DNA from 3 places in the Pseudoalteromonas sp. BZK2 genome. Region 1 is predicted to be linked to each of the others. Evidence: predicted binding sites of a transcription regulator. Region 1 holds the regulator's gene; each other region holds the start of a gene.
The links. The regulator sigma-54, encoded in region 1, starts transcription at its own class of promoters, with help from an activator protein. The targets are predictions, from matches to a motif close to GTTGGCACGNNNNTNGNNT.

Region 1 (3,281 bases):
GAAGGTAACGTAGAGATCGTGCATGGTGATCGTCGCATTACAGCAGAGCGACTTGAGGCACATGGCGGTGACACCGAAGGTACAGTCGAATTAATTATCGCTACAGGCAAACCAGCTTACTTCGAAGAAAAGCAAGCTGATGGTACCGTGATGAGCGCCAGCGCCGAAGAAGTTCGTTATGATGTTGCGAAACGCTTCTTAACACTCAATGGCGAAGCTGAAGTCACTCAAGCGGGTCAAAAAGTAACGGCAAAAAGCATTACCTATGATATGGCTCAACAGCTGATCAGCGCAGAAAAAGACGAAAACTCAACAGATCGTGTACACACTATTTTAGTGCCTGTAGAAAATAAAAAAGACGATAAAGGCCAACCATGAGCACATTAAAAGCAGAGCTTTTAGCTAAAAGCTACAAAGGCCGCCAAGTGGTTAAAAATGTCGGTCTTGAAGTTGAAGCGGGCAGTATTGTTGGCTTGTTAGGGCCAAATGGTGCAGGTAAAACAACGACCTTCTATATGATTGTAGGCCTCGTACCAAGCGACAAAGGAAAAATAAGCATCGATGATAACGATATCACGCTTTTGCCAATGCACAGCCGTGCGCGCTTAGGTATTGGTTATCTACCACAAGAGTCGTCTATTTTTCGAAAATTAACAGTTTACCAAAACTTGATGGCCATATTAGAGACCCGCAAAGATCTTAACAAAACAACGCGCGAAGAGACGCTTAACAACTTATTAGATGAATTTAGCATTCAACATATTCGCGATAGCCAAGGTATGGCACTGTCAGGTGGTGAACGACGCCGCGTTGAAATTGCACGTGCATTAGCCGCTAATCCTAAATTTATCCTTTTAGATGAGCCTTTTGCTGGTGTTGATCCTATTTCGGTGTTAGATATAAAGAAAATTATTGAGCACCTAAAAAATCGTGGTATTGGTGTACTTATTACTGACCATAATGTTCGAGAAACCCTTGATGTTTGTGAAAAAGCCTACATTGTTTCTCATGGGGAGCTAATTGCATCAGGGACACCTGAGCACGTATTAGCTGACCAAACTGTACGTGATGTTTATCTAGGCGAGCAATTCAGGCTGTAACCATTACGCCACCGACTAGAGCATCTGCTAGACTTATACAATGACAATAAATCGATAACAGTGTCTTCACCGTTACCGATAACTTAAAAAGGATTGTTAGGGATACATGAGGCAATCATTACAGCTGCGCATGGGCCAGCAACTTACAATGACTCCACAACTGCAACAAGCCATTCGCTTGTTGCAGCTCAGTACATTGGATCTCCAGCAAGAAATTCAAGAAGCGCTTGATAGTAATCCTCTGCTTGAAGTGGAAGAAGCGGATTACAACGAAGAAAGCATCGGTAAGAATGAGCAAAAAGCGGAGTCTGACGATGTACAAGTCAGCGCGTCTGCCGACGAAGCACCTAGCGAATTCGAGCAAGAAAGCAGTGATGCTCTGAGTAAGGATACGGTTAGCGATGACTTAGCTATGGATGTTACGTGGGATGAGTACATGAGTGCCGCCCCATCAACATCGTCTGGGCCAATGCCTGAAGACGAGTCTATTTACCAAGGTGCTTCAACAGAAACACTGCAAGAATATTTAATGTGGCAACTACAGCTCACACCATTTAGTCCTACCGATGAAGCGATTGCCGTTGCCATCGTTGAAGCTATCGATGACTCAGGTATTTTAACGGTTAGCTGCGAAGATATTGTCGAAAGCTTTAATCAAAATAATGATGAAGAAGAAATCGAACTTGATGAAGTTGAAGCTGTCTTAAAAAGAATACAGTTATTCGATCCAGTTGGTATCGGCGCGCGAAGTTTACAAGAGTGCCTGTGTATACAACTTCGTCAATTCGATGCCAATACGCCATATTTAGCTGAAACTAAAATGGTTTTATCTGAGCATATCGAATTATTAGCAAGTCGCGACTATCGCACTTTAATGAAAAAGACTAAGCTTAAAGAAAACGAGCTTAAAGAAGTGATGACGCTCATTCACAGCTTAAATCCTAAGCCTGCGGATAGCATAGTACGCGAAGAATCTGAGTACGTCATACCCGATGTATCAGTGAAAAAAGTGAAAGGCCGCTGGGTAGTCGAGTTAAACCCAGATTGTATGCCAAAAATTAGAGTGAATAGCCAATATGCAGCGATGTCTCGCTCTGTTAAATCAAGTAGCGACAGCCAATTTATTCGTTCTCACTTACAAGAAGCAAAGTGGTTTATTAAGAGCTTAGAAAGCCGTAACGATACTTTACTAAAAGTGACCAACTGTATCGTGCAACAACAGCAAGCTTTCTTTGAACATGGCCCAGAAGCAATGAAGCCAATGGTGCTAAACGATGTCGCTGAAATGGTCGAAATGCATGAATCGACGATTTCTCGGGTTACAACACAAAAATATATGCATACCCCAAGGGGAATTTTTGAGTTGAAATATTTCTTCTCAAGCCATGTCAGCACCGAAAATGGTGGTGAGTGTTCTTCTACAGCAATTCGCGCTTTAATCAAGAAGTTAGTTGCTGCAGAAAACTCGGTTAAACCATTGAGTGATAGCAAAATTGCAGATATATTGGCTGAGCAAGGAATTAAAGTAGCTAGACGTACAATTGCAAAATATCGTGAGTCTCTAGCAATACCTCCGTCTAATCAGCGTAAAAGTCTGATTTAGACGTTTTACATAGAAGGAAAATGCTTATGCAACTAAATTTAACTGGTCGTCACGTAGAAGTCACTGATTCATTAAGAGACTATGTAAACACTAAGTTCGCAAAACTAGAAAGGCATTTTGATCATATTAATAATGTTCATGTCATTTTAGATGTAGAAAAATTAAGCCAAAAAGCAGAAGCAACTTTACATGTAAACGGAGGCGAGTTGTTCGCTTCTACAGAACATCAAGATATGTACGCAGCAATTGACTCATTGATCGATAAACTTGATCGCCAAGTCATTAAGCATAAAGAGAAATTAGCTCGACATTAAATTATGAAACTTAGTTCACTTACTAATCAGGACTGCAGCAAAGCTGCGGTCCTTTTTAATAGCAAAAAAAGAATTCTTGAGTATATTAGCGAGTTAGCTCACCAGCAGTTTCCTCATTTATCTCAACAAGATATCCTAGATGCTTTTCTGAACAGGGAAAAGTTAGGTAGTACAGGTATCGGCCGAGGAATAGCTATTCCCCACGGTCGAATGAGTGGTGCTGATGAACCTCATGCATTTATTATTGTCAGTGAATCTCCCATC
Region 2 (3,281 bases), on a different contig from region 1:
AACAAGGATCTACTGATGTTGAAAAGAGCCAAGGTACTGATTGTTGATGACGATCCGTTAAACCGCTTGGTATTAGAAAAAACATTACAGCAAGACTATGATGTTTTTTGTGTTGAGAGTGGCGAAAAAGCACTGACGTTTCTAAAAACACAAAGTGTGGATCTGTTGATCTTGGATATTGTAATGCCAGGAATCGACGGCTATGAAGTACTCAACAAATTAAAAGAAAACGCAACGACAAGCATGCTACCGGTAATCTTTATCTCGGCAAATACTAGCCATGATGATGAAGCTAAAGGGTTAGAATTAGGGGCGATGGATTACATCACCAAACCTTTTAGTGCAGCGATCGTTCGTGCACGTGTGCGCAATCAATTAATGATCAAACAAAAAAATGACTTGCTTGAAATGCTCGCCTCAATTGATGGCCTAACAGAGATCCCAAACCGACGTTATTTAGATGAAAACTTAGCGCGAGAGTGGCGTCGTTGTCGTCGTGATCGAACACCATTATCAGTATTATTAATGGATGTTGATCACTTTAAACGTTACAACGATTGTTATGGTCACCGAGCAGGCGATGATTGTTTAAAACAAATTGCTCATGCCTTAGTTGGAGCATGTGAGCGAGGTAGTGACTTTGTTGCTCGTTATGGCGGTGAAGAGTTTGCAGCAGTACTTCCAAATACCTCTGCAAAAGAAGCTATGTCGTTTGCAAACAAATTACGTAATGCCGTTAATGAGTTAAATATTCCGCATAAAGCGTCACTAAATGCCGACCATGTCACAATTAGTATTGGTATTGCGACCACGGAAAATGGCCAGGTGTATGCAGAGCAAACATTACTTGAAGAAGCTGATTTAGGTCTTTATCAGGCAAAAGATGCTGGGCGTGATCAGATAGTATCGAGAATGATAGCTATGAGTGAACATAAGTAGGCAATAGCTGCCTACTTACAGAATTTAAATATGCAAGCTAGCCATTGCTAAGTGATTTATAAATCGTATCACCCACACCGATTAACTTATCATTTTTAAAAACCAGTGGTGTACATTCGTCTTTAGTCATCTTGCCATCAGAATGAATACTATGGGTTGCATAGAATAATACTTGGTACACATCATCACCCTGCTTTAATAACTCGGTAAAGTTAGGAGTATTTAGTTTGTTTAATACAGTTTGATAGCTGGTATTTAATGCAAGATTAGAGATCGCTTCACGGTTATTTTTATGCTGCTTTTGCCAGCTAGATGAGCTACCAGCCCAATGTGTGTCTGCTTCACCGTCAGAAACAGCAATGACACAACCAGTTAAAAATGGTGCAGTTAGCGCGGCAATTAGAAGTGCTTTTTTCATGTTATTTTATCCCGTAGAAATTGTTTTTAGTTAATCACTCAATTGCAAACTGCTTGCCAAACTTTTAAATTTCAATTAAATCAACTATTTAGGTTGTTTTTAGTGAAAGGGCTAAGTAATAAATTACTAACTACTTAGCTCTCTTGACTAATAAATTGCGATTTAGACCAACCTGTTACGCATCTCGCCTTGATTAAATGCTTGGATATTCAAAGCAATTTCGTTAACTAAACGCACGATAGATTCTTGGCTGGCCCAAGCAATATGCGGAGTAAGTAATAAGTTTGCGCCTTTATACTGTGCCAGCGGATTTGATTGCTCTGCAGGTTCTTTACTGAGTACATCAACACCGGCTCCGGCAATAACATTATTAGCTAATGCGTCAGCTAAATCGGCTTCATTGATAATTCCACCACGAGCAGTATTAATAATGATAGCTGACGGTTTCATCATGCTTAATTCTGTCGCGGCGATTTGGTTGCGTGTTTCATCAGTAAGTGGGCAGTGAACACTAATAATATCTGCTGTGGTTAGAGCATCATTAAAACTAACACGACCTTCACGAGGTGCATGGCCTTTTCGTTCACTGATGATGATATTAGCACCGAAAGCACGCGCTACATCGGCAACGGCTTTACCTAGTGAACCGTAACCAATAATAGCCAATGTTTTGCCTGCAATTTCTTTAAAGCTGTAATCTAAACGGCAAAACATAGGACTTTGCTGCCATAAGCCTTGCTGGCAATCATTAATATATCTGTGAGTATTGCCCAGTAAGTTAGTGATGAGAGTAAAGGTGTGCTGCACCACGCTCGGTGTTGAATAGCCCGCGACATTGGTCACCGCAATGCTATGCTCTTTGGCTGCTATTAAATCAATGTTGTTAGTCCCAGTCGCTGCAACACATATTAATTTTAAATTAGGTAATTTGCTCATGGCGTGCTGATCAATCACCACTTTATTACTGATAACGATATCGGCATCTTGGCAGCGCTCAACAACCTGTTCTTGAGCAGTTAAATCGTAACAGGTTAATTTACCTAATTGCGCTAAGGCATCTAACGACGTGTTGGCTAATGTCGCTGTATCAAGGACAGTAATATTCATGTGCTTTCCTTTTTTAATTTATTGCTTGACCTTGGGGTGTACTCCAAGGTTTATAGTGAGCATAATAAATAAACGCTTCACAATGGAGACGGTGATGAAAATAGGTGAGTTTGCCCGTCAGTTGGGTGTCTCAACAGATACGCTACGGTACTACGAAAAGCATGGTTTGTTAACGCCTAGTTCGCGTTCAGACGTGGGATATCGTTTTTATTCTGAGAATGACTATAAGCAAATGGCGTTTATTCTCAGAGCAAAGAATGTTGGCTTTAGTCTGGCTGAGATCAAAGAGCTACTGCAAATTAAGTTTCATAAAGATCAGCATTCTTGTCATGAAGTTAAAGAGATGACGTTACAAAAACGTGATCTGGTTGCACAACGAATTGCAGAGCTTACTCGCTTTTATGACTCACTTTCATTGTTAGCAGATAAATGTTGTGGCGGTGAAGAGCCTGCTGAAAACTGCTCAATACTAACGACGCTGGAGGATATCGATGGACTTACTCAATAATTTTTGGCATCTGTTTTTACTCTCAGCACCTTGGTTAATGCTGGGCTTATTCATAGCAGGTCTTCTCAATGTATATTTGCCTGCTAACTTTCTTAACCGGCATTTAGGCAAAGAAGGGTTGTGGACCACAGTTAAAGCAGCCTTTATAGGTGCTCCAATGCCCTTGTGCTCATGTGGTGTGATCCCAGCAGCCATTGGTTTAAGAAGAGCGGGGGCATCGAAAAGTGCCACCACCGCATTTTTAGTTTCAACCCCTGAAACTGGGGTCGATTCGGTTTCGGTATCTTATGTGTTGCTAGGCCCATTTAT
Region 3 (3,281 bases), on a different contig from region 1:
TATTCATCATCAAGTTAAAATTAAGCTCGCTTAGGCTTTGCTTACTCGTGCGAATGGCGTTGTAACTCAATAAGCTTTCAATCATGGCTCTGAGTCGCACCATACTTTGCGTTATTAGCTCAAGAACGGCTTGTTGCTCGCTATTGATAGGACCAACAATTTCATCTGCGAGTAAGTCTGTGCCTTCAACCATCGAAGCTAGGGGCGTTTTTAATTCATGTGTCACATGGCGTAAAAACGTATCTTTTTGCTGCTCAAGCATATGTAACTGCGCTTGAACCCACTCTAATTTATTACCTAATTCAACTAACTCTGACGAGCCGCGAACTTGAATTTTTTGCTGCCAGTGACCTTGTCCAAGTTTATCAATCACATGTGTGAGTTCTCTGAGCCGCCCGCTGATCCGCCAAAGAAAGCCGCCCCCGACCAATAACGTGAGTGGAATTAACGCAACTAACCAATTAATAAATGAAGCTTGAAGTGCTTTTAATTGCTGCTGATTTTTTGTGATGCGCAATTCATTTTGCTCTTTGAGCCAATTTGTTTGCTCACTGATAAGCTTACTAGCGGGTGCAAACAGCTCACCATCTTGCTTTTGTTCTATTAATAAATGCTGATGCGCAAATTGTAATACCTCAGCCAATTGCCGCCACTGCGAGACATAATCAGCGGTTGGGCTTAAGAAAATGAGCTCATCGACACTTTGCAATGACGATTGCCACTTGTTGGCAATCAAGCTATCGAGGGATTCACTTTTAAGCACCCAGTTTTGTCGAGTTGCTCGTTCAAGGCTATTTAAGTCTTGTTTGAGGTTGTTAAATGCTTTAGTAATCTCGTAATTGTCACCGACGATTTCTTGAGTCACCGCAAGCTGCTTATTAAGCGCATTTAAAAATAAAATCACCACCAAAGATAACGGTAGTAAAGACAGCAAAATGCTACAGACAAACTGGCCAATAAGACTAGGTCGCCAATTGAGTAACTGTTTTATTTTTATCGCTACTTTATTTTGCATATTCACTCTCAACATAATTGCAGATGCTGATTATTAGTGAACAAACTTAGACACTCGCTGAATCCGACCTTAAAAAGTACTGATTCCCCCCCCAAAAACCGATACAAAGTTGCTATTTGGCAACAAACTAACTCATTGAAATAAAATAGATAAACTTTTAACACCTGAAAATCGTTGCAAAAAAGACACAACACCCTGTAACTATTTCGCATTCAAAACCACACAAAAACCATAACCACCTGATAATTAATAACTTTTAATATTGGCACTGATTTTGATTAGTACTAAGCAAATTAGTTATTTAGGACACAAAATGAAAGTAACGGCCCCGGTAGCCACCCTGCTTATAAGTCTCATCTCGTTAAGTAGTTATGCACTTGATTTGCAAACAACGTTTAACGAACTCGATAAAGACAGCAATGGTTTTTTGAGTGAGGCAGAAGCATCTGAAGATGCCTTGTTGCACGGCAACTTTACGCAAATTGATAGTAATCAAAATGGCCAAATTTCATTTTCTGAGTTTCAGTCGTTTATTCAATAGGAGATTGTAATGAAACAACTTTTAGCTGCATTCTCGCTGATGTTTTTAGTTATCAGCGCCACCGTTTTAGCATCACAAATGGATGTTCGATTTGCTCAATTTGATACAAACGCCGATGGCGAGATTTCATTAACTGAAGCAACCAAACACGATAGCTTACTTAAGCAATTTGCCGATCTGGATGAAAACGGCGATCAGGTTTTGTCTGAACAAGAGCTTGAAAAATTCAAACCTTAACGGCTTAAAGTGCTTGCCATAATCCCAGAGGGAATGTGTAAACGGATTTAAATTTTGGGAGTTAAATTATGGCAAGCACTTTTATTTAGGAGACAATTATGAGAATTTTCTGGCTTGCTCCATGCACCTTAATTACTATAAGCTTCAATAGCTTAGCATTGGACGTAAAACAACGCTTTGATCACCTAGATAAAGATAAAAATGGCTTTTTATCTGAGCAGGAACTGTCGTCGCAACCGCACTTGCAAAAACGCATAGCGCAGTGGGATACAGATAAAGATCAACAAATCTCGCTCCTTGAGTTTAAACACTATTTAACAAACAAGAGTTAAAGTAATGTCAAAATTAACCTTTGCCAGCCTAGTTTTAAGTTGTGCATTTAGCACAATGAGTTTTGCTGCAGATAGTATTGGTGAAAAATTTAAACAACTTGATCGTAATGACGATGGTTACCTGACTCGTTCAGAGTCTGCGAGAGACCCAGCTCTGTGGTCGCGATTTAAAAATTACGACAGTGATAAAGATAATAAATTATCCCTCAGTGAGTTTAAGATTTATGCGAGCAAATAAAGAGTTATAGTTAATTATTAATCTCTGCTGAGTTGCAGTTTACTGCAACTCTGATACTGTTTTCATAAATCAATAAAAACTATTAGAAGATTATGAAACTCATCATCAGCTTACTCGCAACAGCTTCACTTAGCTGCTTTGCCAACACCACTGTTATTTATAATGTAAATGGCTATACGCCTACCTATAAAGGCGAAACCCAACACTTTTCTGCACTGGTTTTTAAAGACGGTAAAATCGTAAAAACAGGCAATGACTCAATTAAAAATAGCTTTCCTGACGCCACCGCAATTGATGGCAAGCAAGCCACATTGTTACCAGGCTTAGTCGATGCTCATGGCCATGTGATTGGTTTAGGAAATAACCTTTCACAACTTGATGTCAGGAATACGCGCTCGGCAGATGAGGTTGGCAAAATGCTGGCTGAGTTTGCCAAAGATAAACAAAGTTGGATCATTGGTCGCGGTTGGAACCAAGAGCAATGGCCTGGCGGTAAGTTTCCAACTGCAGCTGATTTAGACAAATACGTAAAAGACAAACCTGTGGTACTTTCTCGCGTTGATGGTCATGCTGTGTGGGTTAACTCAAAAGCCATGGAACTTGCAGGTATTACCAAACAAACTTCCTCTCCTGCCGGCGGTGAAATTTTAAAGCTAGATTCTGGCTTACCTTCTGGGGTATTCATTGATAAAGCCGAAACGCTTGTTACCCAACATGTACCAAAAGCAAGCCATGCCAGCATTAATACAGCCTTAGATAATGCAGGTAAACATCTACTAAGTTTGGGTATTACATCAACCCATGATGCCGGTATCGATTATGACACGTGGCAAGTGTACAAGCAGCGCACTGAGCAAAATACCCTTCCTATAAGAATCGTAGCCATGCTAAGTGCTGCCGATCCTCAATTAGAAACCA

Region 2: the regulator sigma-54 is predicted to act here: its motif matches at 1,400-1,418, upstream of BIZ38_RS11185 (DUF3192 domain-containing protein).
Region 3: the regulator sigma-54 is predicted to act here: its motif matches at 1,277-1,295, upstream of BIZ38_RS14930 (EF-hand domain-containing protein).

The regions. Positions count from the first base shown of each region.
Region 1 is NZ_JACSOG010000041.1:17,013-20,293, reverse strand. Features, by position in the region: gene lptA (lipopolysaccharide transport periplasmic protein LptA) at 1-378, shown strand, start outside; gene lptB (LPS export ABC transporter ATP-binding protein) at 375-1,100, shown strand; gene BIZ38_RS18825 (RNA polymerase factor sigma-54) at 1,207-2,703, shown strand; gene hpf (ribosome hibernation promoting factor) at 2,730-3,017, shown strand; gene ptsN (PTS IIA-like nitrogen regulatory protein PtsN) at 3,021-3,281, shown strand, end outside.
Region 2 is NZ_JACSOG010000015.1:66,896-70,176, forward strand. Features, by position in the region: gene BIZ38_RS11175 (ATP-binding protein) at 1-47, shown strand, start outside; gene BIZ38_RS11180 (diguanylate cyclase) at 16-939, shown strand; gene BIZ38_RS11185 (DUF3192 domain-containing protein) at 977-1,357, opposite strand; gene BIZ38_RS11190 (D-2-hydroxyacid dehydrogenase) at 1,520-2,464, opposite strand; gene zntR (Zn(2+)-responsive transcriptional regulator) at 2,559-2,972, shown strand; gene BIZ38_RS11200 (SO_0444 family Cu/Zn efflux transporter) at 2,956-3,281, shown strand, end outside.
Region 3 is NZ_JACSOG010000025.1:10,887-14,167, forward strand. Features, by position in the region: gene BIZ38_RS14925 (sensor histidine kinase) at 1-1,015, opposite strand, end outside; gene BIZ38_RS14930 (EF-hand domain-containing protein) at 1,329-1,556, shown strand; gene BIZ38_RS14935 (hypothetical protein) at 1,566-1,793, shown strand; gene BIZ38_RS14940 (EF-hand domain-containing protein) at 1,892-2,125, shown strand; gene BIZ38_RS14945 (EF-hand domain-containing protein) at 2,130-2,363, shown strand; gene BIZ38_RS14950 (amidohydrolase) at 2,456-3,281, shown strand, end outside.